One region of the Stenotrophomonas sp. YJH_SMC_8 genome, then DNA from elsewhere that is predicted to be linked to it. Evidence: riboswitches for the same ligand, from Rfam matches in the RefSeq annotation. Region 1 holds a riboswitch; the other holds the start of a gene.
The links. Region 1 has a riboswitch for glycine ahead of AC5P88_RS06840 (trimeric intracellular cation channel family protein). Riboswitches for the same ligand answer to the same signal wherever they lie in the genome.
Positions count from the first base shown of each region.

Region 2: it holds a riboswitch for glycine, as region 1 does, so the genes downstream of both, gcvP (aminomethyl-transferring glycine dehydrogenase) here and AC5P88_RS06840 (trimeric intracellular cation channel family protein) in region 1, are expected to answer to the same signal.

Region 1 covers NZ_JCAFUL010000004.1:242,079-257,588, forward strand. The annotation lists gene AC5P88_RS06785 (hypothetical protein) at 1-923, opposite strand, end outside; gene AC5P88_RS06790 (primosomal protein N') at 1,337-3,514, shown strand; gene AC5P88_RS06795 (glutathione S-transferase family protein) at 3,609-4,229, opposite strand; gene AC5P88_RS06800 (NYN domain-containing protein) at 4,335-5,114, opposite strand; gene AC5P88_RS06805 (NAD(P)/FAD-dependent oxidoreductase) at 5,238-6,518, shown strand; gene AC5P88_RS06810 (hypothetical protein) at 6,588-7,376, shown strand; gene AC5P88_RS06815 (XVIPCD domain-containing protein) at 7,373-9,013, shown strand; gene AC5P88_RS06820 (hypothetical protein) at 9,005-9,442, opposite strand; gene AC5P88_RS06825 (nuclear transport factor 2 family protein) at 9,446-9,877, opposite strand; gene AC5P88_RS06830 (hypothetical protein) at 9,946-10,347, opposite strand; gene AC5P88_RS06835 (GIY-YIG nuclease family protein) at 10,507-10,782, opposite strand; glycine riboswitch at 10,823-10,912, shown strand; glycine riboswitch at 10,926-11,029, shown strand; gene AC5P88_RS06840 (trimeric intracellular cation channel family protein) at 11,114-11,731, shown strand; gene AC5P88_RS06845 (3-deoxy-7-phosphoheptulonate synthase) at 11,941-13,014, opposite strand; gene AC5P88_RS06850 (hypothetical protein) at 13,310-13,567, opposite strand; gene AC5P88_RS06855 (DUF6616 family protein) at 13,658-13,996, opposite strand; gene AC5P88_RS06860 (DNA alkylation repair protein) at 14,037-14,783, opposite strand; gene AC5P88_RS06865 (MarR family winged helix-turn-helix transcriptional regulator) at 14,780-15,274, opposite strand; gene AC5P88_RS06870 (sensor histidine kinase) at 15,347-15,510, opposite strand, start outside.
Region 2 covers NZ_JCAFUL010000012.1:58,949-74,458, reverse strand. The annotation lists gene AC5P88_RS15530 (adenylosuccinate synthase) at 151-1,443, shown strand; gene AC5P88_RS15525 (potassium channel family protein) at 1,612-2,163, shown strand; gene AC5P88_RS15520 (methyl-accepting chemotaxis protein) at 2,251-4,377, shown strand; gene AC5P88_RS15515 (hypothetical protein) at 4,467-4,757, opposite strand; gene AC5P88_RS15510 (hypothetical protein) at 4,772-5,320, opposite strand; gene AC5P88_RS15505 (alpha/beta fold hydrolase) at 5,461-6,201, shown strand; partial or broken gene AC5P88_RS15500 (hypothetical protein) at 6,211-6,625, opposite strand; gene AC5P88_RS15495 (helix-turn-helix transcriptional regulator) at 6,733-7,455, shown strand; gene AC5P88_RS15490 (amino acid permease) at 7,538-8,905, shown strand; gene AC5P88_RS15485 (VOC family protein) at 9,088-9,498, shown strand; gene gcvP (aminomethyl-transferring glycine dehydrogenase) at 9,574-12,441, opposite strand; glycine riboswitch at 12,504-12,606, opposite strand; gene AC5P88_RS15475 (multidrug effflux MFS transporter) at 12,906-14,132, shown strand; gene AC5P88_RS15470 (siderophore-interacting protein) at 14,273-15,169, shown strand; gene AC5P88_RS15465 (hypothetical protein) at 15,239-15,510, shown strand, end outside.

The DNA of each region.
Region 1 (15,510 bases):
AGCGGGCCGCCGGCGGCGGTCCAGGCATACAGATCGGCATCAGCCACCAGCGGATAGTCGCGGTCAGCCAGCATCGTGGCGTCGTCGGAGGCCTGGGCCGGGGTCGCATCCGGCGTAGCGTTGACCTTGCTCGGCGGAAGCGCTTCCACCGTGACCGGGCCAGCTTCACCCACGACACCGTCCGGCAGTGGAGCGTCGCTACCGGATGAATGTCCTTGCCAGTAGCGCCAGCCCAGCGCCGCGGCCAACAGCACCGCCACCGTCACCAGCAGGATCGCCGGACCGCGCCAGCGCGGCCTGGCATTGGGACGCCGCCGCTTGCCCTGGGCGGCCGCACGATCATCGCGCTGTGGTGCGCGCCAACTGGTCGAGGGAGCTTCATTGCTGGCGGCTGGTGCAGCTGGCTGCTGCAGCTGCTGCAGGCGCTTGGCCGGCAGGTCGCGGATGCGCAGCTGCACCTGTTCGGCCAGCTGGCGCCAGGCCGACGCATCGGGCTGGCCGTGTGCATCGCGGGGGCAGGCATCGGCCAGCAGGTGCTGGTAGCCCGCTTCGTCCTGGTCGAGCACGCGCATGGCGATGCCCTCGTCCAGACTGCCGCCCACCCGCAGAAGGAGTGCCAAGCGTGGCAGCGGCCCCATCTCGCCCAGCGCAGCCAACGGCGGCAGCCACTGGCCGCCCACCGGCTCGCGCAGCGCCTGGCGCTGGCCCAGCAGGGTCCAGAAGCGGGTCGGCCACTGCGCCATCGGCAGGTCGCTGGCGACCGCGGCAAAGGCGCGCATCACCGCCACCAGGGTCTGCTCGGCACGCGCGGCGTCGCCGCACTGCAGCTCAGCCACCACCAGGGCGCGGCGCTCGACGCCGCGCAGGAACGCCGACAGCGCGCCGGCCGCGGTCGAGGAAACAGGGGCGGGCACAGCCGTCATCGGTCACTCCAAAGGTCTGCCAGCATGATAGCGGCAGCCCATCGGCACCCGTAGGACTTGCGCCCAAAGGCACTTCGTGCTGCAGGTTGTGCACAGCACCACGCCCGCCCCGGGGAAAACTGCGGCATCCAGCTGAATTCACTCTGTTTCAGCAATGTTTCACACTCAAGTTGTTGATTTTGAATGACTTTGAAGTGTGGCGATTTTTTGACCAACCCAAGCGTGAGCTCGTCGCCATCGGCCTCCTGCGTTCCCGTCGACCGGTAACGCACAACGTTATCCACAGAACATGTGGATAAGACTGAATCTCCAATGGACACCGATATTTAGGTGACATTTATGATTCAACGGGGGCTCCCCGGCCGCCTCTGCCCCCTGCCATTCGCGCGCGCATGGCCCGTTACACTGGCCCGATGCTTTCACCCATTCCGACCCTGCAGGTCGCCCTGCCCGTCCCGCTGCCACGCCTGTTCGACTACCTGTCGCCGGAGGGCGATGGCCCCACGGTCGTGGTCGGCTGCCGCCTGAAGGTGCCGTTCGGAAACCGCGAGCTGGTCGGCGTGGTGGCCGGCCACGGCCAGACCGATGACGGCCAGGGACTGCGCCAGGCCCTGGCCTGGTGCGACCCGCAACCGCTGCTGCAGGGCGAGCTGTGGCAGAGCCTGCAATGGCTGGCGCGCTACACCCATGCACCGCTGGGCGAGGTGCTGAGCACCGCCCTGCCGGGCCCGCTGCGCCATGGCGACGCCCTGCCCGACACCCATCACTGGGGCTGGCAGCTGACCGCCGAAGGGCGCGCCCAGCGCGAAAAACTGCGTGCCGGCAGCCGCCCCCGGCAACTGGCCGAACTGCTGGCCGACGCCATCGTCGATGAAGACGTGCTGGGCGAACGCATGGACGACTGGCGCACCGCCGCGCGCAGCCTCGCCAAGCGGGAACTGGCCGAGCGCGTGGCGCTGAGCGTGGCACCGCAGCACGCGCAGCCACTGCCCGGCCCCACCCTCAACCCGGACCAGGCCGAGGCCGTGGCGGCGATCAACGCAGTCGAGGGCTTCCAACCGTTCCTTCTGGATGGCGTAACCGGCAGCGGCAAGACCGAGGTCTACCTGCAGGCCATCATCCACTGCCTGGCGCAAGGCAAGCAGGCGCTGGTGCTGGTGCCGGAAATCGGCCTCACCCCGCAGACCCTGGCACGCTTCCGCGGCCGCCTCGGCATCGCCGTGCATGCCCTGCACTCGGGATTGAACGACAACGAGCGCGCGCGCGTCTGGGCAGCGGCCTCCCGCGGCGAAGCGCGGGTCATCGTCGGCACCCGCTCGGCGGTGTTCACGCCGCTGCCGCAGGCCGGCCTGCTGATCGTCGACGAGGAACATGACGGCAGCTACAAGCAGCAGGATGGCATCCGCTACCACGCACGCGATTTCGCCCTGGTGCGGGCCAAGGCGCTGGGCATCCCGGTGCTGCTGGGCAGCGCTACGCCTTCATTGGAAACGCTGCACAACGCCTATGCCGGGCGCTACACCCACCTGCGCCTGAAGCAGCGTGCCGGTGATGCGCGGCCACCGCGCGTGCGCATCCTGGATGTACGCAAGCGGCCATTGCATGACGGCCTCTCGGCCGATGTGCTGGCCGGTATCGGCGAGCACCTGCAGCGCGGCCAGCAGGTGCTGGTGTTCAAGAACCGCCGTGGCTACGCACCGGTGCTGCTGTGCCACGACTGCGGCTGGACCGCACCGTGCAACCGCTGCGATGCGCCGATGACCGTGCATGGCGGTGGCCGTCGCCTGCAATGCCATCACTGCGGCGCGCGGCAGCCAGCGCCGCTGGCATGCCCCGCGTGCGGGAGCCTGGCGCTGCAACCGCAGGGCATCGGCACCGAGCGCCTGGAAGAACATCTCACCGCTGCCTTCGCCGATTTCCCGGTGGTGCGCATCGACCGCGGCACCACGTCACGCCGCGATGCACTGGAACAACAGCTGGCGAAACTGGGCGACCAGCCCGGCATCCTGGTCGGCACGCAGATCCTGGCCAAGGGCCACGACCTGCCCAAGCTGACCCTGGTGGTGGTGGTCGGCATCGACGAGGGCCTGTTCTCGGCAGACTTCCGCGCCAGCGAGAAGCTGGCGCAGCAGCTGATCCAGGTGGCGGGCCGTGCGGGCCGTGCACGTGATCCCGGCGAGGTCTGGCTGCAGACCCATCACCCGGGGCACCCGCTGCTGGAAACCCTGGTCAGCGGTGGCTACCACCCCTTCGCGCAGGCTGAATTGAACCAGCGCCAGGCCGCCGGATTCCCACCGTTCGCGCACCTGGCGCTGATGCGCGCCGAAGCGCAGCAGGTGGAGCATGCCAACGCGTTCCTGCTGGCAGCGCGACAGCTGCTGGGCGAGCAGAACGTGGTGGAGGCGTATGGGCCGATGCCGGCACCGATGCCGCGGCGGGCCGGTTACCAGCGCACGCAGCTGCTGCTGTCTGCCGTGCAGCGGCCGCCATTGCACGGCGTGCTCGGGCAGCTGGTGCCACAGCTGTACGCGCTGCCGGAAGCACGCAAGGTGCGCTGGTCGCTGGATGTGGATCCGACGGATCTGTATTGAGGGGTCAGAGCCCACCCGTCGGGAGGGATCCGACCCCGCGGTATTGGGGTCGGATCCCTCTCGCAGAGAGGGCTCTGACCCCGAACGCCAGCGCTTACGTCAGCGGCGACATCACGCCGCGCTGGTAGGCGGGACGCTCGCGAAGGCGGGCATACCATTCGGCCAGGTGCGGCAGCTCCGGGCGCTGGATCGGCAATTCGAACCACGCGTAGATCTGCGAGCCCAGCGGGATGTCGCCCATCGCGAACGTATCGCCCGACAGCCACGGCTGCCTGGCCAGGGTTGCATCAGCCATCGCAAGATAGTCCCCGGCACGCACGATGGCCGCATTGATCCGCGATTCGTCGCGGTCGGCCGGTGCGGTGCGCATGATGCCCCAGACCAGGTCGCTGTACAGCGGCGCCATCCGCGAGGTGCTCCAGTCCATCCACTTCTCGGCCTGGGCGCGTTCCATCGGGTCTTCAGCGTACAGCGTGCCCAGCGCGTAGCGCGCGCTCAGGTAGCGCACGATGGCATTGGACTCCCACAGCGGCAGGCCGTGGTCTTCGATCACCGGCACCAGGCTGTTGGGATTCATCGCCTGGTATTCCGGCGTCTGCGTGCCGCCGTGGCTGCCACCGACTTCGATGGACTCGTACGGCAGGCCGATCTCCTCGGCACACCACAGCACCTTGCGGACGTTGCTGGAATTGCGACGGCCCCAGATCTTCAACATGCGGGTTTTCCTTGCTGGCAATGCGAGCGGCAACGATACGCCTGATCGGGTGGAGATATGCGTGCGGAATGACCGTGTTGGCCGTCCGCCGGGCATGGCCCGGCACTACCGGTTCTTTTTTGGCAGCGCGCGCACATAGGACGACTTGCCATCCTTCTTCAGTTCGAACAGGCCGATCGCCGCCAGCAGATCGCTGAGCTTGCCGTAGCCGTAGTTGCGCGGGTCGAACGACGCCTGGTTGCCGATCTGGCTGCCGACCGGGCCGAGGTGCGACCAGCCATCCTCGCCCTCGGCCGCGGACACCGCGCGGCGCAGCATCTTCACCAGCCGCGTGTCGCTGCGCATTTCCGCACCGCTCTTGCGCGGGCGCGCATCGTCGTTGGCCACCGGCTCGTTCGATGCCTGTTCGCTCGATGCCTGTTCGGTATCCGGCACGCTGGCATGGGTCTGGCCCAGCGCCTCCAGATAGGTGAACTTCGAGCACGCATTGACGAAGGGTTCCGGCGTCTTCTTCTCGCCGAAGCCATACACCTTCACGCCATCGGTCAGCAGGCGCATCACCATCGGGGTGAAGTCCGCATCGCTGGAGACGATGGCAAAGCCATCGAGGTTGCGTGCGTACAGAAGGTCCATGGCATCGATCACCATCGCCATGTCCGAGGCGTTCTTGCCCTTGCTGTAGGCGAACTGCTGGATCGGGCGGATCGCGTATTCGTGCAGCACGGCTTCCCAGCCCTTCAATCGCGGGCTCTTCCAGTTGCCGTAGGCGCGGCGCACGTTGGCCACGCCGTAGCGGGCCACTTCGGCCAGCACTTCGTCGATCTTCGAGGCCGGCGCATTGTCGGCGTCGATCAACAGGGCGATGCGCTTTTCCGGTTCGCTCATGGACTCCTCGCGGGCGGTTGCCTGAACCCGAGTATCGCCGATCCACGCGGGCGCTGACGTGACAGGCGGTCGCCGTGAGAAGATGCCAGGCGCTTCCCCCAATGCCCCCACTGGAGTGAGTCGATGAGTCGTGAGCGCGTTCCCCACCTGGTCGTTGTCGGCGGCGGTTTTGCCGGTCTCTGGGCCACCCGTGCCCTGGCACGCGAGCGCATACGCATCACCCTGGTCGACCGCCGCAACCATCATCTGTTCCAGCCGCTGTTGTACCAGGTGGCCACCGCAGGCCTGTCCGCGCCGGATATCGCCGCACCGCTGCGCCACATCCTCGGCCACCAGCGCAATGTGGAAGTCCGCCTGGGCGAAGTGGTGGCCATCGACAAGCAGGCCCGGCAGATCCGCATGGCCGATGGCAGCGCGCTGGACTACGACAGCCTGCTGCTGGCCACCGGCGCCACCCATGCCTACTTCGGCAACGACCAATGGGCCGATGATGCGCCCGGCCTGAAGACGCTGGACGATGCCATCGCGCTTCGCCGCAAGCTGCTGCTGGCCTTCGAACGCGCCGAGGCCGAACCGGACCCGGCAAAGAAAGCGGCGTGGCTGAGTTTCGCCATCGTCGGCGGCGGCCCTACCGGCGTCGAGCTGGCCGGCACCCTGGCCGAAATCGCGCGGCATACGCTGCGCAATGAATTCCGCCACATCGACCCGGCCAGCGCCAAGGTGCGGCTGGTCGAGGCGGGCCCGCGCGTACTGTCCTCGTTCCCGGAAGTGCTGTCGCTGAAGGCACGCCGGCAGCTGGAAAAGCTCGGCGTGGAAGTGCTGACGGGTACCCCGGTGAGCGACATCGACAGCCAGGGTTTCAAGCTCGGCGATCAGTTCGTGCCGGCACGCACCGTGGTGTGGGCCGCCGGCGTGGCCGCTTCGCCGCTGGCGCGCACGCTGGACGTGCCGCTGGACCGCGCCGGACGCGTGCAGGTGCAACCGGACCTGACCCTGCCTGGTCATCCCGAGCTGTTCGTGGCCGGCGACCTGGCCGCACTGAACCAGGCCAACGGCAAGCCGGTGCCCGGCGTGGCGCCCGCGGCCAAGCAGATGGGCAAGTACGTGGCCGAGGTCATCCGCGCTCGCCTGCACGGCAAGCCCGAACCCGGTCCGTTCAAGTACGCCGACTACGGCAACCTGGCCACCATCGGCCGCATGGCCGCCATCGTGCACCTGGGCCGACTGCAGCTGTCGGGCATCCTGGCCTGGTGGTTCTGGCTGGCCGCGCACGTATTCTTCCTGATCGGCTTCCGCAACCGCATCGTGGTGCTGCTGAACTGGGCGGTGGCGTACTGGAGCTACCAGCGCAGCGCGCGCATCATCTTCGGCGATGACCAGGACGACCGGCGGCCCAGGCGCTAGGCCCCGGGCCCCGGCGGCCTTCACGCACGGGCTGCTAGCGTAAGCCGGTCGCTCATGGAATGAAGCCGCATGGACCTGCTGAAATGGTTGCCCGCCCTGATCGCGGCCGCCCTGCTCTCCGGCTGTCCTGCGGGGCAGTCGCAGGCGGAAGTCTCCGCCCCCTCGCCAGCACCCTCTCCGCGCCTGTCACCCGGTACCTACTCGACCGAACGAGGATGGGGACAGCTGCTGCTTCAGGCACGCCCTGGCAGCACATCGCTGCAGTTCCATCTGGAGACTGAATCCTCCGGCGCCGGATGCAGCCTGGCGGGCACGCTCGGCGACGATCTGCAGTCTGTCGCGGTGGATCCCGCACCCGGCGCAGCGCAATGCCTGCTCACGATGCAACCTACCGCCCAGGGCATCGAGATCGGTACGCGCACGGGCGATGCCTGCGCCGCCTACTGCGGCAGCAACGGAGGATTCAAGGGCCACTACCTTGTGGTGAGCGACCGCTGCATGACGGACAACGTTGCCGCCGCGCTGCGCAAGGCCGCTGAAAAGACCGCGCCGTATTCCGCCGCCGGCACCGCCAGCACGCTGGAAGCGCTCCAGGCGTCCTGCGCGGACACGCTTCCATTGAGCACGATCGCCGACATCAGGCTGGCGATCGCTTCGGCCCAGCATGAGGCAGGAAACAACGCAGCCTGCCAGGCCGCACTGTCGCCCTATGCCGAGGACGCCGCGCGCAGCGATGACGAACTTGCAGACGGGATGTCACCGGCTGCAGCGGACGAGTACGTCGCCCTCATCGCATCCGTGCGCGAAGCGCTGAAGTTGTGTGGACGCACCGCCAACGGCAGGGAGAACAACCCATGAGCACGGCACCGCAGGATCGCCCGCAGCTCAGTGATGCGCAGCTGCGCACACTGGCCTACTTCGCCATCGGCGTGGCGTCCGAGGGCAGCAACGCCGGCCGCAATGTGGCCTATCAGCTGTCCTTCGCCGGCAACATCAGCGGCAATGTCATGACGCCGGTGGGCAACAGTGGTTTCTCCATCGGCACGCTGCAGATCGATCTGGGCCAGCACCCGGAGGTGGCGACCCAGCTGGTGGACGCCTATCAGCGCTGGGCACGCCAGCAGCAGCCCTCTCTGGAGCTTGATGCACACCAGCGGCAGCAGACGGTTTCCGACCTGCAGCGCGATGGCGACGGCATCAGGGCGCAGAACGGGCGCGCCCTGGATGGGAACATCCGCGGCCATCTGAACACCTTTCTCGCATCCAGCGGCGGTGTTGCGTTCGTGCATGCACACGATGTCAGCCAGGTCGACCGCCTGCTCCGCCACGGCGATGGCCGCCGGGATCCTGGCGGCGCGATGCAGCAGCTGCGCAGCACCGACCTGTACCAGCATGCGTCGCTGGATGACCAGGCCAAGCTCGCCACCATGCTGATGAAGCTGGAGAACCAGGCAGGGTTGAGCCGCTATCCTGGCGTTCTGCGATCGATTGCCAGCGGCGACCTGGCCAGCGTGGATGACATCAAGACACGGATCGACGGCATGCTTCCCAACCGCGTCGTACGCGGCAGGGAACAGCCCGACTACCTGGAAAGCGGCGTTGAGCACGCCCTGAAGGGCACCGAGGTCTTCAACCGGTTGCGGGCCGCAGGGCCGGGCAATCCGATGCGCGATGTGTTCGCCGGTGTTTCCGCCGACCCGCTGGCCAGCCCGGTGGCGCTGGCCGCCGATCGTGCACATCCCGAGGCCCTGCATCGTTACGAGGTGATCAAGACCCTGTTCCTGCAGAACACCGAGGCACCGGCCTACCTCGATGCCCTGCAGCACGGGCGCTCACATGCCTGGGGCCGCCCGCAGGCGGCAGGCAACTCGCCGGCCACCGCCGGCCTGTACGCCTCCGGCGATGATCTGGTGATCTGGAACCGGGACGGTCGCGGCCACGCCTTCATCGATGGCCAGTGGTCCACCGTGCCGCGTGCGGAACTGCATCGCCAGCAGAATGCCGACGGCTCCATCGACCTCAACCGCGCCCCGCGCAACGGGATGCCCGAACAGCTGCTGCACGTCGAACCCGCACAACCGGAGCGTCGGCGTGCCGCGCTTTCCGACCCGCTGCTGCAACAGGCCGAGGAGGCGGTACGACGCCTGGAAGACAGCCAGGCCCAGCCTTTCGGCGAGAACGCGCAACGCCTTGCAGCCAGTTCGACCTGCCTGGCCCGCGAGGCCGGGCTGACACGCATCGACCATGTCGTGCTGGGCGCCTCGCCTTCGCAGGATGGCAGGGCGGAAACGCTCTTCGTCGTGCAGGGCGATCCGTCCGACCCGGCCCATCTCAGGGCACAGATGCCGGCCGCGCAGGCATTTGCCACTCCTGTGGACACGTCATTGGCGCAGCTGCAGTCGCTGAATGACGCACATCGACAGACCGATGCGCGGTCCCGGCAGGAGGAGCAGGATCACCAGAGCACCCTGTCCCAGCAGGCGCGGTCAGTCTGATCCGCGTCCATGCGACGGTCGGGGCGGGCAGTACCCTTGGGCCCGAGCCGTGCCGGCGATCTGCCGTGACGACCAGTGCCGGGTGATCCAGATGGTCAATGCTGCCGAGCTCAGGTGCCAGCGCAGCATGCTGTGGCGTGGATGGTGCCCGAGGTGGACGCGTGCGATCCAGGAAGCTTCGAGTTCGACATCGGGCACGTTCACCTTCGCATTCACTCCCACGTGGCGCGCCATGAATCGCCATGGATCCATCGGTACGTGGTGGGCGTAGCTCGCAGCACCACACGCGCCGCCGCTCCGCGCGGAATCGACAGGTTGCGGCCGGCCCTCGGTCGCGACCAATCCCAGCAGATACACCAGGCCCGGCAACAGGGCCAGGAAGGTCAACAGCAGAAGCAGCGCGATCCACGCCCGGGCCGCGGCACGCATCGGTCACTGCGCCTTCGGCTTCGGGTACCACAACGCGTTGACGATGACCCAGCGTTGCCCGAAGCGCCCCATGTGGAAGTAATCGACGAACCACGGTGTTTCCAGCCGCACCGAGGCGGCGTTGCCGGTCACGTCCAGCACCGTGCAGCGGCGGTCCCATTGCTCCTTCGGAGTCTTCAACGCGCCCTGCTTCGTCAACGAGACCAGTTCTTCCTTCGACATCCGGCGCAGGCCAAGGCGCTCATCGGGTGTATCACCGAGGACCGCGCGCTTGGCCAGGTCCGAATGCAGGGAACGGGCGACGCGCTGCGGGTCGGCCTCCAGCTGGCCATCGACATAGTCGTGGCAGGTGGCTTCGATGGCCGCGAGGGTGGCCGGGTCGGCGGCAGGACTTGTGGCTGCGGAAAGGGCGAACAGCAGGGCGATCGTGGACATCCGGGTCTCCAGCGCTGAGGGCTGGACGATCATGGCATGTGCAAGCCGCATCCACGCATGGCGTGGATCTACGGCATCAGGCGCATTTCGTCGGTGCCCAGCTGCATGTACATGAACGCAGCGGCTTCTTCAGACATGGGCTGCCCCTGCGGGAAGCTGTCCAACCAGGCGGTGATGCGCGCATGGCGCCCCGCCAGCGCATCCGCCAATGCCTGCTTTTCCGCGTCAGTGGCGCGCTCCTGCATTTCGTTGCGAAGCACGTCATCGCCGATCCCCCACTTTTCCGCGAACGGGATCAGATCGACCAGATCGGGAGGGACCCGGTCACGACGCAGGTGGATCGGTTCGGGTGTGCTCGGGCCGTACGCGGCCAGCTCAGCGGCGGTGCCGATCTGCCCATGCTGCAGTGGCGGTGGCGACGGTGCCTGGGTGCAGGCCAGAAGGGCCACGCAGGCAGTCAACAGCAACATCCCGCGGTTCTTCATCGGACGGATCCATGTGTCGATGGGTGCGGCGATCATGGCATGGACAAGGCCTATCCACGCATGGCGTGGATCTACCGTAGGGCCGAGCCCCTGCCCGGGTCCTGCAACGGGCAGGCGGAACAGCAGCCGAGCGCGGGCTCGGCTCTACAGAAGCCGGGCGTCCAAGGCCTGCAGCCAGGCCAGCTTGCGCTCGCGCGGCTGCTGCTTGAGTTGCCATTCGGCGCGCGAGGCGGCGGAACGGTCCGGGTATTCGCGCACGGCCAGCACGCGCAGTGGCGGCCGGGCCCGGGTGTAGCGCGCGCCCTTGCCCGCCTGGTGGGCGGCGAAGCGTGCGTCCACGTCGGTGCTGATACCCGCGTAGTAGCTGCCATCACGGCATTCGAGCAGGTACAGGAACCACGGGCGGGGGGACGGGGCCATGCCGGGATTATGCCGTGCTGCACTGCAGCGGATATACTGGCGGCCGAATGCAGGAGAGAGGCGCCGCGCTGGCGCCCGCCGAAGGCGCAGGCTCCCATGATCGCTCAGGCCGGTGGGCTGGAATCCCACCAACCATGCATTCGACTCGCCGAGCTGGAGAGAGGTCACCGGGCATGCCCGGGACGATCCGCCGAAGGGGCACGCGGCCCACGCCGCTGAACTCTCAGGCAAAAGGACAGCGGGAGCGGCACCGGTCATCGTCATCCCGTCATTGCGCAGGCAGTGGCGGTAGTCGCGCATGGCCGGCCCCACCGCGCCCGGAGCCTGCCCCATGCTGCTGTCCATCATCTACCTGATCGCCATTTCCGCCGAAGCCATGACCGGCGCGCTGTCCGCCGGCCGCCGCCGCATGGACCTGTTCGGCGTGGTCATGATCGCCTGCGTCACCGCCCTCGGTGGTGGTTCGCTGCGCGACATCCTGCTCGGCCACTACCCGCTGGGCTGGGTGAAGCATCCCGAATACCTGGGCTTCACCGTGTGCGCGGCGCTGATCGCTACCTGGGTGGCGCGCTGGATGCACCACTTCCGCCGCACCTTCCTGGTGCTGGACGGGCTGGGCCTGATCGCCTTCACCCTGATCGGCTGCTCCATCGCGCGTGAGGCTGGGCACGCCACGCCCATCGTGTTGATTGCCGGCATGCTGACCGGTGCATTCGGTGGCGTGCTGCGCGACATCCTCTGCAACGAGGTGCCGCTGATCTTCCAGAAGGAGCTGTACGCGATCATCGCGCTGCTGACCGGCGCGGCCTACCTGTTGCTGCTGCACCTGGGCGTGGCCGATGCCACCGCGATCCTGTGCTGCCTCGGCGGCGGCTTCGCACTGCGCCTGCTGGCGATCCACTACCGCTGGGAAATGCCGAAGTTCGTGTATCACGACGAAGTGCATTGAGCCTCTTCGTAGAGTCGAGCATGGCTCGACTCTGCAAAAACCGGCATCACCACCCCGGCGATGTACCTGGCGCTGTCGCACATACGCAGCGCCAGGCGCATCGCCGGTGCGGACGGATCGGCCTCCAACTCCGACCGACCCTGATCGCGGCCGCACCCCCGCAGGCGCTGGCCGCCATCCACACACGTGCCGCACTCAGGCGGCTTCCATCAGGCTGCTTCGGACACCTTCACTTCGCGACGGGCGCGCACGGCCGCAGCCAGTCGCTCCAGCACCGTCACGGTGGTGTCCCAGTCGATGCAGCCATCGGTGATGCTCTGCCCGTAGACCAGCGGCTGGCCTTCCACCAGTTCCTGGCGGCCGCCGACCAGATGGCTCTCGATCATCACACCGACGATGCGCTGTTCACCGTCTTCCAACTGAACGGCGATGTCCTCGATCACCTTCGGCTGGTTGTCCGGATTCTTCAGGCTGTTGGCATGGCTGGCGTCGATCATCAGGCGGGTCGGCAGCTTGGCCTTGGCCAGCGCCTGGCAGGCCTCGGCAACGCTGCCCGCATCGTAGTTCGGCTGCTTGCCGCCGCGCAGGATCACATGGCAATCCGGGTTGCCGGTGGTCGACACGATGGCGGTGCCGCCCTGCTTGGTGACCGACAGGAAGTGATGCGGATTGGAGGCCGCACCCACCGCGTCGGCGGCGATCTTCACGTTGCCATCGGTGCCGTTCTTGAAGCCGACCGGGCACGACAGTCCCGAGGCCAGTTCGCGGTGCACCTGGCTTTCGGTGGTGCGCGCACCAATGGCACCCCAGGCCACCAGATCGGCAATGTACTGCGGCGAGATCACGTCGAGGAACTCGACGCCGGCCGGCAGGCCCAGCTTGTTGATGTCGCGCAGCAGGCCACGGGCGATGCGCAGGCCCTTGTCGATCCTGAAGCTGCCATCCAGGTCCGGATCGTTGATCAGGCCCTTCCAGCCCACCGTGGTACGCGGCTTCTCGAAGTACACGCGCATGACGATTTCCAGCTCGCCGGCCAGTGCGTCACGCAGCGGCTTCAGGCGCTGGGCGTACTCGATGGCGGCGTGCGGGTCGTGGATCGAGCACGGGCCGACCACCACCGCCAGGCGGTCGTCACGGCCATGCAGGATCTGGTGCAGGGCCGCGCGCGAGGCGCTGACGGTGTCGGAGGCTTCATCGTCACACGGCAGCATCGCCAGCAGCTGGGCGGGCGGTGTCAGCGGTTCTATGGTGCGGATACGCAGGTCGTCGGTGTGCGGGGGCATTGCGGGGGTTCTCCGGAACGTTGGGGGTCCCCAGCGTGGCGGCATGAAAAAAGCCGCCAGGTTCGCTGGCGGCTTTCGGGAATGCGTCTGAAGCTTTCTTCAGGGTGAGCGCAGTCCTTCCTCCGCCAGTGGCTTCGGAAAGTAATACCAGTAAAAGCTGGTGGGGGCTGCGTTCATGGGTTCTATTGATAGCACAGCTTCTGCGCAGTGCAAAATGTTTCATCCGCAACTGGGGGCGCGGTTCATTGAGTCGCGCACCTGGGCCATCCATGCGGCGCCAGGCACGCGAAGTCGCTCATCTGCCATGCACTTCCACGTCCAGCAGCAGGCCTTCATGGATGTCGGCCCAGCGCTCCAGCACGCGCCCCAGTTCCTGCCGGGCCTCATCCAGCTGCTCGGGATTGAGCAGGGAACGGGCGGTGTAAAGGTCGGACACCAGCCGCCGCAGGAGCGGTTCCGGGATCGCCACCGACGGCCCTTCCACCTGCGGCAGCTGCAGCGCCGGGGTGTCGCCAAGCGGGCCGTACAGCGTTACCTGGAGCGTGCTCTGCATGATCGACTTCCGTGCGGATGGACAGGGGCAATGCACTGTTTACCGCGTCCGGGTGACAGGCGCATGTGCCATGCGCGTCCGGAGGTGCCGCTACAAGGCAGCCAGATCGGCCAGGTGCTGCCCCATCCCATCGTCCGCGCCGACGACATTGGTGGTGGCGAAGTACTGATGCCAACCGGTGGCGGCAATGCCTTCCACCAGGGCGTCGGCGTCTTCCCGGCTCGCGCACCTCCAGACAGCATGGAACTGCTCGCTGCCGCCGTGCGCTGCATCCGCGGCCACGCGGCCCATCGCCACCGGCGTGATGCGGGCCGGATCGAACTGTTGCATGCCGGCGCCGATGCGGGCGAAGAAAGCGGTGCGCTGGTCAGGCGGGAGCGCTGTCCAGGCAGGGGTGGCCGTGTAGAGCTCGATGAGGATGTGGGACATGGGGTTCTTCCTTGAGATGTCCGCCGGGCACGGCCCGGCGCTACCGGGGTTGGAGTGAGCGCAGTGCGCGCCTGCGGATGTAGGCGTTGGCGCTGCCGTCGTGTTCACGCTGCCAGCGCGCGCACAGATCGCGCAGCCAGCGCGGCTGGGTCTTGCCGGCATCGTTGAGCCAGTTGCCCACGGAGTCCTGCACGTAGCGCTGCGGGTCGTTGGCCAGTGCTTCAAGCAGCGGCGATGCAAGTTCCGGGTGCTGCTTGAACAGCGCGATATGGGTCGCCCAGACGCCGCGCGGGCGCAGCGCCTCGCAGGCGAAACGACGCAGATAGGGTGATGCTTCCTGCGTCCATGGCTGCAGGCACTCCAGCGCCTGCAACGGTGCAGCAACGATATCTGCACGCAGCGCGAGCCACGCCCACTCACGCACGCCGAAGTGCGGATCATCGGCCAGCGGACGCATCGCACGCAGCTTGGCCGGTAACGTTGCGCTGGCATCGCTGCCAATCAGGTAGCAGGCCCAGCCACGCACGGAATCGGACGCATGATCCTGCCATTGCTCAGGAGCGCCCTGCCCGCTTTCGCGCAGCAACCGGGCAGCCAGGGCCATGCGCTGGGTGATGCCCTTGCCTTCAGCATCGCGCATACGGTGCAGCGCGTCATGTTCAAGTGCGGGTGCCACCGCCTGCAGCAGCGCAGCGAAATCCACCGCCAGGCATTCGGCCAGGTGGCTGGCGGCGACGCTGCCAGTGTTGAGCGCATTCAATCGCTCAGCCGTCAGGGGCCCGCTCATGCCCCACGACCTGTATCGGTGTGCTGCCAGACCTTGTGCAGCAGCTGCGACAACTGCTGCTGTTCTTCCGCGTCCAATCCGCTGAACAAGCCGCCTATCCATTGCGTGTGCTGGTTGAACAGCGCCTCGGCCAGGCGTTTCCCCTGTGTGGTCAGCACGATCTGCAGGCGCCTGCCATCTTCGGCGTCACTGCGCCGCTGCAGCAGCCCTTCGCGCTGCAGGCCATCGATCAGGCCACTGATCGTGGCGCGGGTGACACCTGCGCGCTCGGCCAGTTCATGCGGTGGCAGCGTGCCACCGGCACCGTGCAGCAGGAAAAGCACGATGAAACGCCCTTCACTGAGCCCGTGCGGCGCGAGGCGTGTGGCGCAGTCGCGATCGATGGCCGATGACAGCGACAGCAGCTGGAAACACAGGCGCAGCTGCGCGACGCCAGTATGGCCGCGCCGTTGCGCTTCATCCAGCAGGGCACTGTGCTTGGCTTCCAGCATGGCTCCATCCAACATGATTAGGCGCCTAATCATATGCTATATCATATGCATCACGCCAATATCCCGGTGATATCAGGAAACCGGCCCCAGCAGCAGGCGTGCGATCAGTCCGCCGCCATCACGCTGCAGCAGCAGAAGCTCGCCCCCATGCCGTCGTGCGACGTTGGCCGCCACCGCCAGGCCCAGGCCGGTCCCACCCGTGGCGCGGCTGCGCGAGCTCTCGCTGCGCTGGAAGG
Region 2 (15,510 bases), on a different contig from region 1:
GCCGGACGGGCCTCCCCGTTCGGCTTTTTCCGTGTCTGGGCCTTCCATCGCCGGCGCTCCCCGTTTGGAGCCGCCATCCAGGTGCTGGCCAGCCCCGCCACGGTTTACCCGTCCGCGGCCCCGATGGCCGCAACATATGAGGAGCCCGTCATGGGTCAGTCTGTCGTAGTGCTTGGTGCCCAGTGGGGCGATGAAGGCAAGGGCAAGATCGTCGATCTGCTCACTGAGGAAATCGGCGCCGTCGTGCGCTTCCAGGGCGGCCACAACGCCGGCCACACCCTGGTCATCAACGGCAAGAAGACCGTCCTGCACCTGATCCCGTCGGGCATCCTGCGTGACGATGCGCTGTGCCTGATCGGCAACGGCGTGGTGATCTCGCCCGCCGCGCTGCAGAAGGAAATCGCCGAGCTGGAAGCCTCCGGCGTGGAAGTGCGTTCGCGCCTGAAGATCTCGCCGGCCGCGCCGCTGATCATGCCGTACCACATCGCCCTGGACCAGGCGCGCGAACGCGCTGCCGGCGGCAAGGCGATCGGCACCACCGGCCGTGGCATCGGCCCGGCCTACGAAGACAAGGTGGCGCGTCGCGGCATCCGCATCGCCGACCTGCACTACCCGAAGCAGCTGGAAGAACTCCTGCGCACTGCGCTGGATTACCACAACTTCGTGCTGACCAAGTACCTGAACACCGATCCGGTCGATTTCCAGAAGACCTTCGACGAAGCGCTGGCCTTCGGCGAGTACGTGCAGCCGATGAAGTCCGACGTGGCCGGCATCCTGCACGACCTGCGCAAGCAGGGTAAGCGCGTGCTGTTCGAAGGCGCGCAGGGTGCGCTGCTGGACATCGACCACGGCACCTACCCGTACGTCACCAGCTCCAACACCACCGTCGGTGGCGCGCTGGCCGGTTCCGGTGTCGGCGCCGATTCGATCGACTACGTGCTGGGCATCGCCAAGGCCTACGCCACCCGCGTCGGCGGCGGCCCGTTCCCGACCGAACTGGACGACGAAGTCGGCCAGGGCATCCGTGACCGCGGCGCCGAGTACGGTGCGTCGACCGGTCGCCCGCGTCGCTGCGGCTGGATGGACATCGTCGCGCTGAAGCGCGCCGTGGCCATCAACGGCATCAGCGGCCTGTGCATCACCAAGCTGGACGTGCTCGATGGCATGGAAAAGCTGAAGGTCTGCATCGCCTACGAATACAACGGCAAGCGTACCGAGTACGCGCCGCTGGACGCGCAGGGCTGGGAAGACTGCACCCCGGTGTACCTGGAGTTCCCGGGCTGGAGCGAGAACACCCACGGCATCACCAACTGGGACGAGCTGCCGCCGGCCGCCCGTGCCTACCTGCGTTCGCTGGAAGAGCTGGCCGGTTGCCCGATCAGCATCGTCTCCACCGGCCCGGACCGCGACCACACCATGGTCCTGCAGGATCCGTTCGCCTGAGTGCGTGACCGGTAGCGCCGGGCCGCGCCCGGCGTCGCTGCAAGGAAAAGCCCCGCGGAAGCGGGGCTTTTTCGTTATGCGATTTCAATGGCGGCGACTACTGAAATCTCAAGAGTTACCTGGCCCGGCCGATCTTGGATGTATGAACATCAAGAGTGGAGGGGGTGATTGAACAGGATCATGAGACGGGTTTGCGATCATTGGAAGCGCATCGATCGCAAGGCAGGGCTAGGGATCCTTGGATCAGGCGCATTGATGATGCTGGCGATGCTACCTGCGAAAGTAATGCAATTCGGTTCCCAGGAACTCGCCGCGCTGATCGGGCTGGGGCTTCTGCTGGCGGGCTATGCGCTGATGGCCTATGTCACCAATAGCCGCCTGCGCTATCGGCAAAAGGATGGGATCTTTGCTCCCCTGCTCTATGTGATGACATCGTCGATGCTCATCGGTGTGTTTGCCTTCTACTACGCTAGGTTCCCGTGGGCTGGTCCGGCCGCACAGTCAGGCTGGACGATTGGGAGTCTCATCGACTCGCTGTACTTCTCCGCGGCGACATTCACGACGTTGGGATTCGGTGACATGGTGCCGAAGTCGGATCTTGGGAAGTGGGCGGTGATCGTCGAATCAATTCTTGGGACCATGCACTCGGTGTTCTTCATCCTCGTGTTTCTACGCAACGCCAACGCGGATGTTGGTTCACATCGGCAATCACCTGTCTGAACCGTACCCGGATGGATGGCATTGCTGCCATCAAGCCATGGCGCAAAGCTGCCGATAGGGGCGCATCCCCCCGTTTTGGATGTACCCATGAACTACTTGAGGAATGTCAGGGTTGCCTGGCGTCTTGGGCTGGGCTTTGGCCTGTTGCTGCTGCTGGTCGCCGCCGTGGTGGCCACCGGCGCCACCGCCAGTGTCGTGCAGAAGCGCGCGATGCAGCAGGTGGTCGACGTCAGCGTGGCCAAGGTGCGCCTGTTGTCGCAGATGCTCGATGCCAACAACCAGATGATGGTGGTGCGCCGCGAAATGCTGATCCGCCAGGGCGAAGACCGCGGCAGCGACGAGAAGCGCATTGCCGACCTGGTCAAGCGCTATGAGGCCAGCTGGACCGCCTACCAGGCGCTGCCCAGCGACGCCCAGGGCAAGGCCATCGCGGAAACCATCGCGGCCAAGCGTGCCGTCGCGCGCCCGCTCAACAAGCAGACCAGCGAATTGATGGAGCAGGGCGACTACCCGGGCGCCGTGGCGCTGACCCTGGGCCCGGTGCAGGAAGCGGCCAATGGCTGGAACAAGGCGCTGTCCGACGGCGTGGACTTCGAAGAGAAGGAAAGCCGCACCGCCGCAGCCGAAGCGATCCGCCTCGGCGAGCGCAGCCTGCTGCAGCTGCTGGTGCTGGGCGGTGTGGCATTGCTGGTCGGCATCGGTGCCTCGGTGATGATCGGCCGCAGCCTGACCGGCCCGCTGGCCCGCGCGGTGAACCTGGCCGAGCGCCTGTCCAAGGGCCAACTGGACCAGGAGTTCCGCCTCGGCGGCCGCGATGAACTGACCCAGCTCGGCGAGGCGATGGCCAGCGTGCGGCAGAGCGTGCAGGCGGCGATCGGCGCGCAGCTGAAGATGGCAGAGCAGCACGAGGCCGGCGCGATCCGCTATCGCATGGATGCCAGCGCATTCCCCGGTGACTTCGGCCGCATGGTGCAGGCCACCAACAGCCTGGTCGAATCGCACGTGCAGGTGGAACTGCTGATGGCCGAGGTGATGCAGCGCTACGCCATCGGTGACCTCACCCGCGACCTGCCGGACTACCCGGGCGAGAAGGGCACGCTGACCCGCACCCTGGCGGCGGTGAAGCAGAGCCTGATGGCGATCAACGCGCAGATCGATGAACTGGCCCGCGCCGCACGCGCCGGTGATTTCAGCATGCGTGGCGATGCCGCTGCGTTCCAGTACCAGTTCAAGGCGATGGTGGAGCACCTCAACGGCATGATGGCCAGTTCGCAGGCCAGCATCGCCGATGTTTCCGACGTGCTGCGCGCGATCTCGCACGGCGACCTGACCGCACGCATGGATGGCGAGTACGACGGCGTGTTCGCGCGCATGCGCGACGACGCCAACACCACCACCGCGCAGCTGACCGGCATCGTGCGGGGTATCCAGGTGGCTGCCGACAGCATCAACAACGCGGCACAGGAACTGGCCGCCGGCAACAACGACCTGTCGCGCCGTACCGAGCAGCAGGCCGCCAACCTGGAAGAGGCCGCAGCATCGATGGAGGAACTGACCTCCACCGTGCGCCAGAACGCCGAGCTGGCGCGCCAGGCCGACAGTGAAGCGCATGCGGCCGGTGCCGCCGTACGCGAGACCGAGCAGGCGATGGCGCAGATGGCGTCGGTGATGGGCGAGATCGATCAGTCCTCGGCACGCATCTCGGAAATCTCCACGGTGATCGACGGCATCGCGTTCCAGACCAACATCCTGGCGCTGAATGCTGCAGTGGAAGCCGCGCGTGCAGGCGAGCAGGGCCGTGGCTTTGCCGTGGTCGCCAGCGAAGTGCGCACGCTCGCGCAGCGTGCCGGTGTCGCCGCCAAGGAGATCAAGGAGCTGATCGAAGACGCCGCTGCCAAGGTGAAGAGTGGCCTGGCGGTGACTGTTGAATCCGAAGCCGCGATCGCACGCGTGGCCCAGGCCAGCTCGCGTACCACCCAGCTGATGAGCGACATCGCCGCGGCCAGCAAGGAACAGGCGGCCGGTATCGAGCAGGTCAACCAGGTGGTGGTGCAGATGGACCAGGTGACCCAGCAGAACGCCGCACTGGTGGAAGAAGCGACCGCGGCCAGCCGCGCGCTGGAAGAACAGGCGCATGCACTGACCACGTCGGTGTCGGTGTTCCAGCTGGAGCAGGGCGCGCGCATGACCATCATGCCCGCGCGGGCGGCGTAAGCAACCTGCAACTGGATGTTGGATGACGCCCTGCATGCGATGCCCCGCATGCAGGGCATCGCATGCACGCAAACGATCGGTGCCGCTAGCTAGCGCCCGCGCGCGGAGCGTTCGATCAGCCAGCCGGCTGCATACAGCAACAGCAGTGTTGGCGGAACCAGCACTGCATACGCGGTCGACCAGGGTTTGCCGTACAGCAGGCTGCCTGCGCCGATGGCATCGAGTGCAGCAGACTGCAGGGTGATGGGGAGCGACATCAGGATATAGGCCCCCTTCGGGTCCGCATCCGACTGTGCGCCGTGAACCAGCCATGCGGTCAACAGCAGGTAGACCACGCAAAGCGCAAGACCGGTCCAGCTCAGTAATCGCCGCATCTTCATCCGCACGCCTCCGTTCAACGGACGTCGAAGCGAGCCTGCAGAGGCAGGCTCACATTCCGCAGCAGATCCTTGACCACCACCTGCGCAGTCCACGTGCCTTTCGGATCACTGGCCTCGGCCACGAACTTCAGGTGCAGGTTGGTCATGTACAACAGGGTTGGCGGGCCGGGCAGGGCAGCGGTGAAACAGGGAACTTCGCGTTCGTCGATGCTGGTACTGCCGTCCGGGCGCAGCATGCGCAGATCGCAGTGCACCTTGGGTACGCGGTTCTCGTCCAGTTGGGGGTTGGACAGGAATGTCAGCAGGAACAATTCACCGCCCAGGTGGACTTCTTTGGCCTCGGTAAAACCTGGAGTGATCTCTGGTGGGGTATCCCACTTGGCCTGCCAGTCGGCATCGGAGGTGACCAGCAGCGACGCCGCAAAGCCACCGCTGGATTTCATTGCATCGGTATCCGGCATCGCTTTGCCGTCCCCATTTATCCAACCATCGCTGGCGGAGCTGTTCAGTGGCAGCATCATGGCCATCATGGCCATCATGGCCAGCGCGTAGGTCCATCGCATCAACCGCTCTCCTTGGTAGCCGCATCCGGCGGCAGAGCGGGCAGTATTGCTCAACCTTGACCGGCAAAGCAGCAGGACAACAGGAGTAGAGTTTTCGTTGCCTGCCGATGTGGGCGATGCTTGCCAGCAATGGAGGTGACATGGGAATCGGGAGCGAGGAAAAGCCGGGCCGTGATTCAGCATCGCCCACGCCGCAGCACGTGCTGATGCTGCCCGGCCTGGATGGCTCCGGCAGGCTGTCGACCCCGTTTCTGTCAGCACTCCAGGCTCATGGGCTGACGACGCAGGCGATCACGTTGCCTGCGCAGGGAGGGCAGGATCACGCCACGCTAGCCCAACGGCTGTGGTCGCAGCTGCCCGGCCATCCCTTCATTCTGCTTGCCGAGTCCTTCTCGGGCCCGTTGGCGATTGAACTTGTCGCGCGACAGCCCGCCGGGCTACGCGGACTGGTGCTTGCCGCGACCTTTGCGCGTCGGCCGGTGCCATTGCCGGCAGCCAGCGCAGCCCTGCTGACGCCGGCCTGGCCCCTACCTCCCGTGGCGTTGCTGGCGCGCCTGCTGCTGGGGCGGTGGCGCACCCGTGAGCACACGTCGTTGCTGTGCGATGCGTTGGCTCAGATTCCGGCGACCACGTTGCGGCAACGCGCCGCAGCGACCCTGCGGGTCGACGTACGCGCATTGCTGCCGGGAATCGAAGTGCCAACGTTGTGTCTGCATGCCCTACAGGACCGCCTGCTGTGGTCGCCCAGCGTGGCCGAGCTGCAGGCGTTGCTGCCCGATGCCCGGCATGTGTCGTTGGAGGGACCACATCTGCTGCTGCAGGCACGTGCGGACGCAGCTGCTGCCGAAGTTGCCGCGTGGATGAGGATGCTGCCGCCCTGAACGATGCTCTCAGCCGCGCGCGCGGGTACGTGCCGCTTTCTTCGCCGCCACTTTGCGCACGGTCTTCTTCGCCGCACGGGTCTTCGCCGCCTTCTTCGCAGCAGCACTACGCGAGGCGAGTGCTGGCCTTCTTGGCCACCGTCTTCTTTGTTGCCTTCTTCGTGGCTGTCTTGCGGGCCGGTGCCTTCTTCGCCGTTGTCTTCTTCGCAGCAGCCTTGCGGGTGGCCTTTTTCGCCGATGCCTCCTTCGCCACCTTGCGCCCACTACCACTGCGCTTGCCACCACCGTCCTGCTTGTTCACGGTGGCCCAGGCGATGCGTTCGGCGGTGCTTTCGCTGGCGCCACGCTCGCGCTCGCTCTCTTCGATGTGCTCGGCCTGGCGCTTCTGCTTTTCGGTATAGGCGGACTTGTCACCGCGGGGCATGGCCGGTTCTCCAGTGGGGACTGGCCTCCACGGTGGCCCTGGCGGCGTTAAGCGCAAGTCCCGCAAGGGTGATCGCACCGGCAAGGGGCCTCGGCTATGCTTGCCGCATGCGAGTCGAGCCCGCCGACATCGAAGCCCTGTTCGACGCCATCCCGGATGTGCTGTTCTTCATCAAGGATCTTCAGGGGCGTTACACCCACGTCAACCAGACCATGCTGCGGCGGCTGGGCCTGCGCGCGCGCAAGGACGTGATCGGGCGCACCGCGGCCGAAATCTACCCGACCGGCCTCAGCGCGGACTACGTCGATCAGGACGCCCGCGTGCTGTCCGGTGAGGTCATCGAGAACCTGATGGAGCTGCACCTGTTCGCCAACCGCGAACCAGGCTGGTGCCTGACCTGCAAGCGCCCGCTGGTGGTCGATGGGGCCATCGAGGGGCTGATCGGCATTTCCCGCGACCTTGGCCAGAAGGACAGCCTGGGTACCCAGTACGAACAGCTGCGGCTGGCACTGGCCCACCTCAACGCGCACTACGCCGAGAACGTGCGCATGCAGACCCTGCTGGACATCACCGGCTTTTCGCTGTCCAAGCTGGAGCGCAGCTTCCGCAAGGTGTTCCAGATGACCCCGCAGCAGGTGCTGACCCGGCTGCGGATCCAGATGGCCATGCACCTGCTGCACGGTGACGAGAGCATCGCCAGCATCGGCCAGGCCTGTGGTTTCAGCGACCAGAGCGCCTTCACCCGCAAGTTCAAGGCTGAAACCGGTTTCTCGCCGCGCGCCTACCGTGCCCGTATCGGCGGCAACGTCGGCGAGCCCGCACTGGCCTGAGCGGCCTGCTGCGCTGTGCCTATCCCCGCGGGCATGGGACAGGGTAAGGTGTCGCCCCTGTAGCCCGCCGCCAGCCCCGCCGATGCCCAACTCGATTCCGACCGCTTCGCCGTCCCGCCTCGGACATTCGCTCAAGCCCCGCCAGCTGATCATGATGGGCCTGGGCAGCGCCATCGGCGCCGGCCTGTTCCTCGGCTCGGGCGTGGGCGTGCAGGCGGCCGGTCCGGCGGTGCTGGTGTCGTATCTGGTCGCTGGCGCGCTGGTGATCATCGTGATGAACGCACTGGGTGAAATGGCGGCGGCCAAACCAACCAGTGGCGCGTTCTCGGTCTATGCCGCCGATGCCATGGGCGCCACCGCCGGTGCCACCGTGGGCTGGCTGTGGTGGGTGCAGCTGGTGATCGTGATCGCTGCCGAAGCGGTGGGGGCGGCCGGTCTGCTGGCCACTGTCTGGCCGGCGGTACCTGTACCGATGGCGGCGCTGGCCTTCATGCTGTTCTTCACTGCGATCAACCTGCTCGGGGTGAAGAACTTCGGCGAGTTCGAATTCTGGTTCGCCATCCTCAAGGTCGCGGCGATCCTGGCCTTCATCGCCATCGGCGTGGCGCTGCTGATGGGCTGGCTGCCGCAGGTGACCTCGCCGGGCCTGAGCAACTTCACCGAACATGGCGGCTTCGCACCGAAGGGCCTGGCCGGCATCGGTGCTGCGCTGCTGGTGGTGGTGTTCGCCTTCGGTGGTACCGAGATCGTAGCCGTTGCGGCGGCGGAGACCGAAGACCCGGAACGCAGCATTGCCCGTGCCATCCGCACCGTGGCCTGGCGCATCCTGGTGTTCTACATCGGCTCGCTGAGCGTGATCATCGCCGTGGTGCCCTGGACCAGCGAGGCGCTGAAATCGCCGTTCGCTGCGGTGCTGGATATCGCCCGTATCCCGGGTGCGGGCACCGCCATCACGCTGATTGCGGTGATCGCGCTGCTGTCGGCGCTCAATGCCAATCTCTACGGCGCCTCGCGCATGATGTATTCGCTGGCGCAGCGTCGTGAAGCGCCGGCGGTGTTGGGCTGGACCGATCCGCGCCAGGTGCCGGTCATCGCCGTGCTGGCCAGCGTGCTGTTCGGCTTCGCCGCCACGGTGATGGAACTGCTGTTCCCGGACCGGGTGCTGCCGGTGCTGCTGAACATCGTCGGTTCCACCTGCCTGCTGGTGTGGACCCTGTCGCTGGTCTCGCAGCTGGTGCTGCGCCGCCGCGCGGATCGCCTGGGCACCCGCCTGCCGTTCCGCATGGCTGGCTTCCCGTGGCTGACGGTGTGCGCGCTGGCGATCCTGGCGCTGATCTTCGGCCTGCTGCTGAGCGAGTCGCACACCCGCCTGCAGTTCCTGTCGATGGTGGCGCTGACCGCCACCATCGCCGCCGGCAGCGCCATCGCCCGGCGCATGCGCGAGGCCTGATCGGGTAGAGCCGACCCCACGGTCGGCTGCGGTCGCCGAGTTTTCTGTAGCGCCGACCCTGTGGTCGGCTGCTGTTTGCGTGGTCGCCGGCCGAGCATGGGCTCGGCTCTACAGCGGGCACACATTCCGCGTGGCACTGTGTGCAGATAGGCCGTCATCGGCCCGTCGACCGGGAGTACCGCATGCTGCGCAGCCGTCCCTTCCTGATGTTCACCGGCCAGGCCGAGGCCGCGCTGGCTCTGTACGCCGAAGCCTTTGCCGATTTCCGCCTGCTGGCCCTGCAACGCCATCCCGATGGCGCCGGCGCCGGCGTGCCCGGGCAGGTCCGCCAGGCCATCTTCCTGCTCGGTGGCACCCACTACCTGTGCTTTGACAGCCTGGACGTGCACGACTTCACCTTCAGCCCGTCGATCTCGCTGTTCGTCGAGTGTTCCGGTGCCGAGCAGTTCGAGCGCGCCGCGCGGGTGCTGGGCGAGGGTGGGCACTGGCTGATGCCGGTGGGCGATTACGATTTCAGCAACCGCTACGGCTGGGTGCAGGACCGCTTCGGGGTGTCGTGGCAGTTGAGCCTAGGGCAGATGCCGGACCCGTGATCGGATCATGGTGGGTGTGGACCTTGGTCCACACTCTTTAAAAAAAACGGCCCGCTTGCGCGGGCCGTTTGTCGATCATGCCTCGACTTCATCGTCCTTGTAGGCATCGACCGGGATGCAGGCGCACATCACGTTCTTGTCGCCGTACACGTTGTCCACGCGCGCCACCGGCGGCCAGTACTTGCTCTGCTTCAGGCTGGCCAGCGGGAATGCAGCCAGTTCACGCGGGTAGGCGTGGGTCCACTCGCTGGCGGTCACCGCGGTCGCAGTGTGCGGCGCGTTCTTCAGCGGGTTGTCCTCGCGGTCCAGGCGGCCGTCTTCGATCGCGGTGATTTCCTCGCGGATCTGGATCATCGCGCTGATGAAGCGATCCAGTTCGTGCAGCGATTCGCTCTCGGTCGGCTCGACCATCAGCGTGCCAGCCACCGGGAAGCTCAGGGTCGGGGCATGGAAGCCGAAGTCGATCAGGCGCTTGGCCACGTCCTCGGCGCCGATGCCGCTGGTCTTCTCCAGCGGGCGCACGTCCAGGATGCACTCATGCGCCACCAGGCCGTTGCGGCCGGTGTACAGGGTCTTGAAGTGCGGGGCCAGGCGCTTGGCGATGTAGTTGGCGTTGAGCTGCGCGACCTGGGTGGCCTTGCGCAGGCCTTCGCGGCCCATCATCGCGATGTACATCCAGCTGATCGGCAGGATCGAGGCGCTGCCGAAGCTGGCGGCGCTGACCATGCCGACCGGGCCGTTGTCACCCAGCTTGCCCGGCAGGAACGGTGCCAGGTGCTCCTTGACCGCGCACGGGCCGACGCCCGGGCCGCCGCCGCCGTGCGGGATGCAGAAGGTCTTGTGCAGGTTCAGGTGCGAAACGTCCGAACCCCACTTGCCCGGCTTGGCCACGCCCACCAGGGCGTTCATGTTGGCGCCGTCGGTGTACACCTGGCCACCGTGCTGGTGGATGATCTCGCAGATCTCGACAACTTCTTCCTCGAACACGCCGTGCGTGGACGGGTAGGTCATCATGATCGCGGCCAGGCGGTCGCTGTACTTCTCGGCGTTGAGGCGGATGTCCTCGACGTCGACGTTGCCGTTGGCATCGGTCTTGGTGACCACGACCTTCATGCCACACATCTGTGCCGAAGCCGGGTTGGTGCCGTGCGCCGAATCCGGGATCAGGCAGATGTCGCGGTGGCCCTCACCGCGCGAGCGGTGGTAGGCGCGGATCGCCAGCAGGCCGGCGTACTCGCCCTGCGCGCCGGAATTCGGCTGCAGGCTGACCGCGTCGTAGCCGGTGCATTCGACCAGCATCGCTTCCAGCGTATCGATCAGTTCCTTGTAGCCCAGCGCCTGGTCGGCCGGCACCAGCGGATGGATCTGCGAGAACTCCGGCCAGGTCACCGGGATCATTTCGGCGGTGGCGTTGAGCTTCATCGTGCACGAGCCCAGCGGGATCATCGTGCGGTCCATCGCCAGGTCCTTGTCGGCCAGCGAGCGCAGGTAGCGCAGCAGTTCGTGCTCGCTGTGGTGGGTGTTGAACACCGGGTGGGTCAGGAACGCGGACTGGCGCAGCAGGCCGGCCGGCAGCGCATCGGCGGTGCTGGCATCCAGCGCATCGACATCCAGCGTGGCACCGAACACGGCAGCCACGGCAACAATGTCGGCGCGGGTGGTGGTTTCGTCCAGGCTGATGCCGACCGAGTCGCTGTCGATCGCGCGCAGGTTGTAGCCGGCGGCGCGGGCCTTGGCATGGATCTCATCGGCGTGCACGCCGGTGACATGCAGGGTGTCGAAGAAGTCGCCACCAACCTGCACGCCGGCATTGCGCAGCGCTGCGGCCAGGATCGAGGCCAGGCGATGGGTGCGGCGGGCAATGCGGGTCAGGCCGTCCGGGCCGTGGTAGACGGCGTACATCGAGGCCATCACCGCCAGCAGCACCTGCGCGGTACAGATGTTGGAAGTCGCCTTCTCGCGGCGGATGTGCTGCTCGCGGGTCTGCAGGGTCAGGCGGTAGGCCGGGTTGCCCTGGGCATCGACCGAAACGCCGATCAGGCGGCCCGGCATCGAGCGCTTGTAGGCGTCACGGCAGGCCATGAAGGCGGCGTGCGGGCCACCGAAGCCGAACGGCACGCCGAAGCGCTGGCTGTTGCCGACCACGATGTCCGCGCCCCATTCGCCCGGGGCGGCCAGCAGGGTCAGGGCCAGCAGGTCCGTGGCCACGGCCACCAGGCCGCCGCGTGCGTGCACGGCATCGACCAGCGCCTTGTAGTCGCCCACCTGGCCGAAGGTATCCGGATACTGCAGCAGCAGGCCGAAGGCTTCCGCTTCCAGCGCTTCGGCCGGGGTGCCGACGCGCAGCACGATGCCCATGGGCTCGGCGCGGGTACGCAGCAGTTCCAGCGTCTGCGGATGCACGGCGTCGTGCACGAAGAAGGTGTCCGACTTGGACTTGGCCGAACGCTTGGCCAGGGTCATCGCTTCAGCAGCGGCGGTGGCTTCGTCCAGCAGCGAGGCGTTGGCGATTTCCATGCCGGTCAGGTCGGCGCACAGGGTCTGGAAGTTGATCAGCGCTTCCATGCGGCCCTGCGAGATTTCCGCCTGGTACGGGGTGTAGGCGGTGTACCAGGCCGGGTTTTCCAGGATGTTGCGCAGGATCACGTTCGGCGTGTGGGTGCCGTAGTAGCCCTGGCCGATGAAGCTGCGCAGCACGGTGTTCTTGTCGGCGATCGCACGGATCTTCGCCAGTGCCTGCACTTCGGTCATCGACTCCGGCAGCGCCAGCGGCGCCGGCGACTTGATCTTGGCCGGCACGATGGCATCGGTCATCGCATCCAGCGACGCGTGGCCGACGACATCGAGCATCTGCGCGATCTCGGCGTCGTTGGGGCCGATGTGGCGCTCGACGAACGCGTTGTGGTGCTCGAGCTCACGCAGGGAAGGGGTGTTCTGGGACATGGCGAAGGATCCGTCAGGAAAGGGCACACGCACGGGCACAAGCCGCCGGTCGGCGGTCTGCGGGGCGCCCCTCTGTCCTTTTGCCTGAGAGTTTAAAAGCGCGGAAAACCGCAGCTTCTTGCCCCTTCGGCGCCGGATCGAACCGGTCTCTCCAGAGTTGTGTTACGGGTGGTATCGGGCCTGAGCGATTACGGGCGTTGCGCCTTCGGCAGCGGTGTTCCGCTTCTCCCACCGTGTTGCCCGCCGATTATAGCCCGTTGCGGGCGCGGCGGCCGCCTCCGCCCCAGGTCGCCGCGCCTGAATGGCCGATGGCCCGGGCGTGCGTTTTGTGCAGTGCTGCATGGCGCCGGGCGCAATCCCCGCCTATGATGGGCGGATACCCGAATTCATCTGGCGCCGTCCCCGTGCAGCGGGACCGGCGCCCGCCGTGCGTGCCCCGCATGGCCCTGCCGGACGCTTCCTCCATGACCGCCGCCGTTGCTCCCTCCACCCGCCGCATGGCCCTGCTGCTTGCCGGCCTGGCCATGTTCGGCCCGTTCTCGATCGACACCATCTTCCCGGCGTTCCCGCAGCTGGCCCAGCGCCTGGCGGTGGACGAGGTGGCGGTGCAGCAGACCATCAGCGTGTACCTGCTGTTCTACGGCCTGATGAGCCTGGCGCACGGCCCGCTGTCCGATGCCTGGGGCCGCAAGCGGGTGATCCTGGGCGGCCTGGTGGTGTTCGTCGGCGCCTCGGTCGGCTGTGCGCTGTCCACCGACCTGACCACGCTGCTGGCGTTCCGCGCGCTGCAGGGCCTGTCGGCGGGTGTCGGCATGATCGTCGGCCGCGCGGTGATCCGCGACCTGTACCACGGCCACGATGCCCAGCGGCTGATGAGCCAGGTGTCGATGCTGTTCGGCATCGCCCCGGCCATCGCACCGATCATCGGCGGCTGGATCCTGCTCAGCGGCGCCGGCTGGCCGCTGATCTTCTGGTTCCTGGTAGTGTTCGGGCTGGTGCTGCTGGCGGCCACCGCGCGCTTCCTGCCGGAAACCCATCCGGTCGAGGCACGCGTACCGTTGTCGCCACGGGTGCTGCTGCGTGACTACGTGTGCATCGGCTTCAACCCGCGCTTCCTGCGCCTGGCGCTGGCCGGCAGCATCGGTTTCGGCGGCATCTTCCTGTACATCTCCTCGGCGCCGGTGTTCGTGATGCAGCACCTGCATCTGGGCGAGGGGGGCTTCGCCTGGCTGTTCATTCCCACCATCGGCGGCATGACCACCGGCTCGTTCCTGTCCGGGCGCATGGCCGGGCACACCACGCCCACCCGCCAGGTCGCCATCGGTTTCAGCCTGTGCGCGCTGTCGGCGCTGCTGAATGTCGGCTACGTGGCGCTGTCGCCGCAGTTCGTGCTGCCGTGGGCGGTGCTGCCGATCTTCCTGGGCGGCATGGGCATGTCGCTGATCTTCCCGATCCTGGCCCTGGCGGTGCTGGACATGTACCCGCACCAGCGTGGCCTGGCATCGTCGCTGCAGGCCTTCGTGCAGCTGATGATCAGCACCGTGGTGGCCGGCGTGGTGTCGCCGCTGCTCAGTGCCAGCCCGCTGCACCTGGCGCTGGGCCAGGCCGCGTTCTTCGCTGCCGGCTTCGTGTTCTGGTACTGGGAACACCAGCGTGAACGCGCGGCGCAGGCAGCCTGCACGGGCCATTGAGCAGCGCGCAGGGGTAGGGCAGGCCGAGATGCCCGCAACGCTTGCGGCGAGGAACGACCGGACTAGGCTGGGCACTCCAGCCAGCCGGTGCGTGGATGCACGACAGCCAGCCGATCCGATGTCGTTACGTGAGGTTCCCCATGGCTGCGCAGCAGACCTACCGCCTGTTCGAGGTGGCGCTGAAGGAGCGCCGCGTTCTTTCCCCTTCCCTGGACCGCATGGTGTTCACCGGTGCCGACGTGGCGCGGATGAAGACCGAAGGCCCGGACCAGCGCATCAAGGTGTTCTTCCCCTTGCCCGGCCAGGACGTGCCGCAGGTGCCCAGCGGCGAGGACTGGTATCCGCGCTACCGGGCGCTGCCGGACGATCAGCGCCCGCCCATGCGCACCTACACCATCCGCCAGCTGCGTGCCGAGCAGGGCGAGGTCGACGTTGATTTCGTGCTGCATGGCGAGACGGGGCCGGCCTCGCGCTGGGCCATCCACGCGCGGCCGGGCGACCGCGTAGTGCTGCTGGCCCCCGATGCCGACTGTGCCGACAGCAGCGAAGGCTGGGAATGGAAACCGCCGGCGGGTGTCGGCCAGGTGCTGCTGGTGGCGGATGAAACCGCGCTGCCGGCAGTGGCTGGCATCCTCGAGGAACTGGCCGCGCTGGCCGATCCGCCACGCACGCTGGCGCTGCTGGAAGTGGCGCAGGCCGGCGATGCGGTGCCGCTGAAGGCGCCGACCACGGCCGAACTGGTCTGGCTGCCGCGTGGTCAGGCGGCCCACGGCCAGCCGCTGCTGCAGGCGGTCCAGGCGCGGCTGGCAGCGGCCTCGGCGGTGTCTGCCGGTGACGAACTGGAGGAGATCGATGTCGACGCGCAGATCCTCTGGGAGCAGGCCGATGCCAGCGTGGCCGGGCCGCTGTATGCCTGGGTGGCAGGCGAGGCGGGGGCGGTGATGGCGATCCGTCGCCATCTGGTCCGCGATTGCGGGCTGGACCGCCGCGCGATCACCTTCATGGGCTACTGGCGGCACGGCAAAGTGCTGGACTGAGGGGCGTGAAGCGGCGTGGCGGGCGGGGTGCGCTATCCTTGCGCCCCCCTTTCGCAGCGGTACCGCACCATGTCCACCAGCTCCAAGACCCGCCGCGACCAGCGCCGTCGCCAGGAAAAGCAGGCCGCCAACAAGGCCGCTGCCCAGGCCTCGCCGGTGGAGCCGCATGCGGAACTGCGCGATGCACAGCGCACCCTGCTGGCCGGTGTCGTGCGCCGCGACGGCGAATGGGTACTGGGCATGGATGGCCGCATTGCCGGCCACAGCGAGAGCGCCGCACAGGTGCTGGCGTTGATCATGCAGGCCGGTGAGCTGCACGAGCGCAATGGCACGCCGGTGCG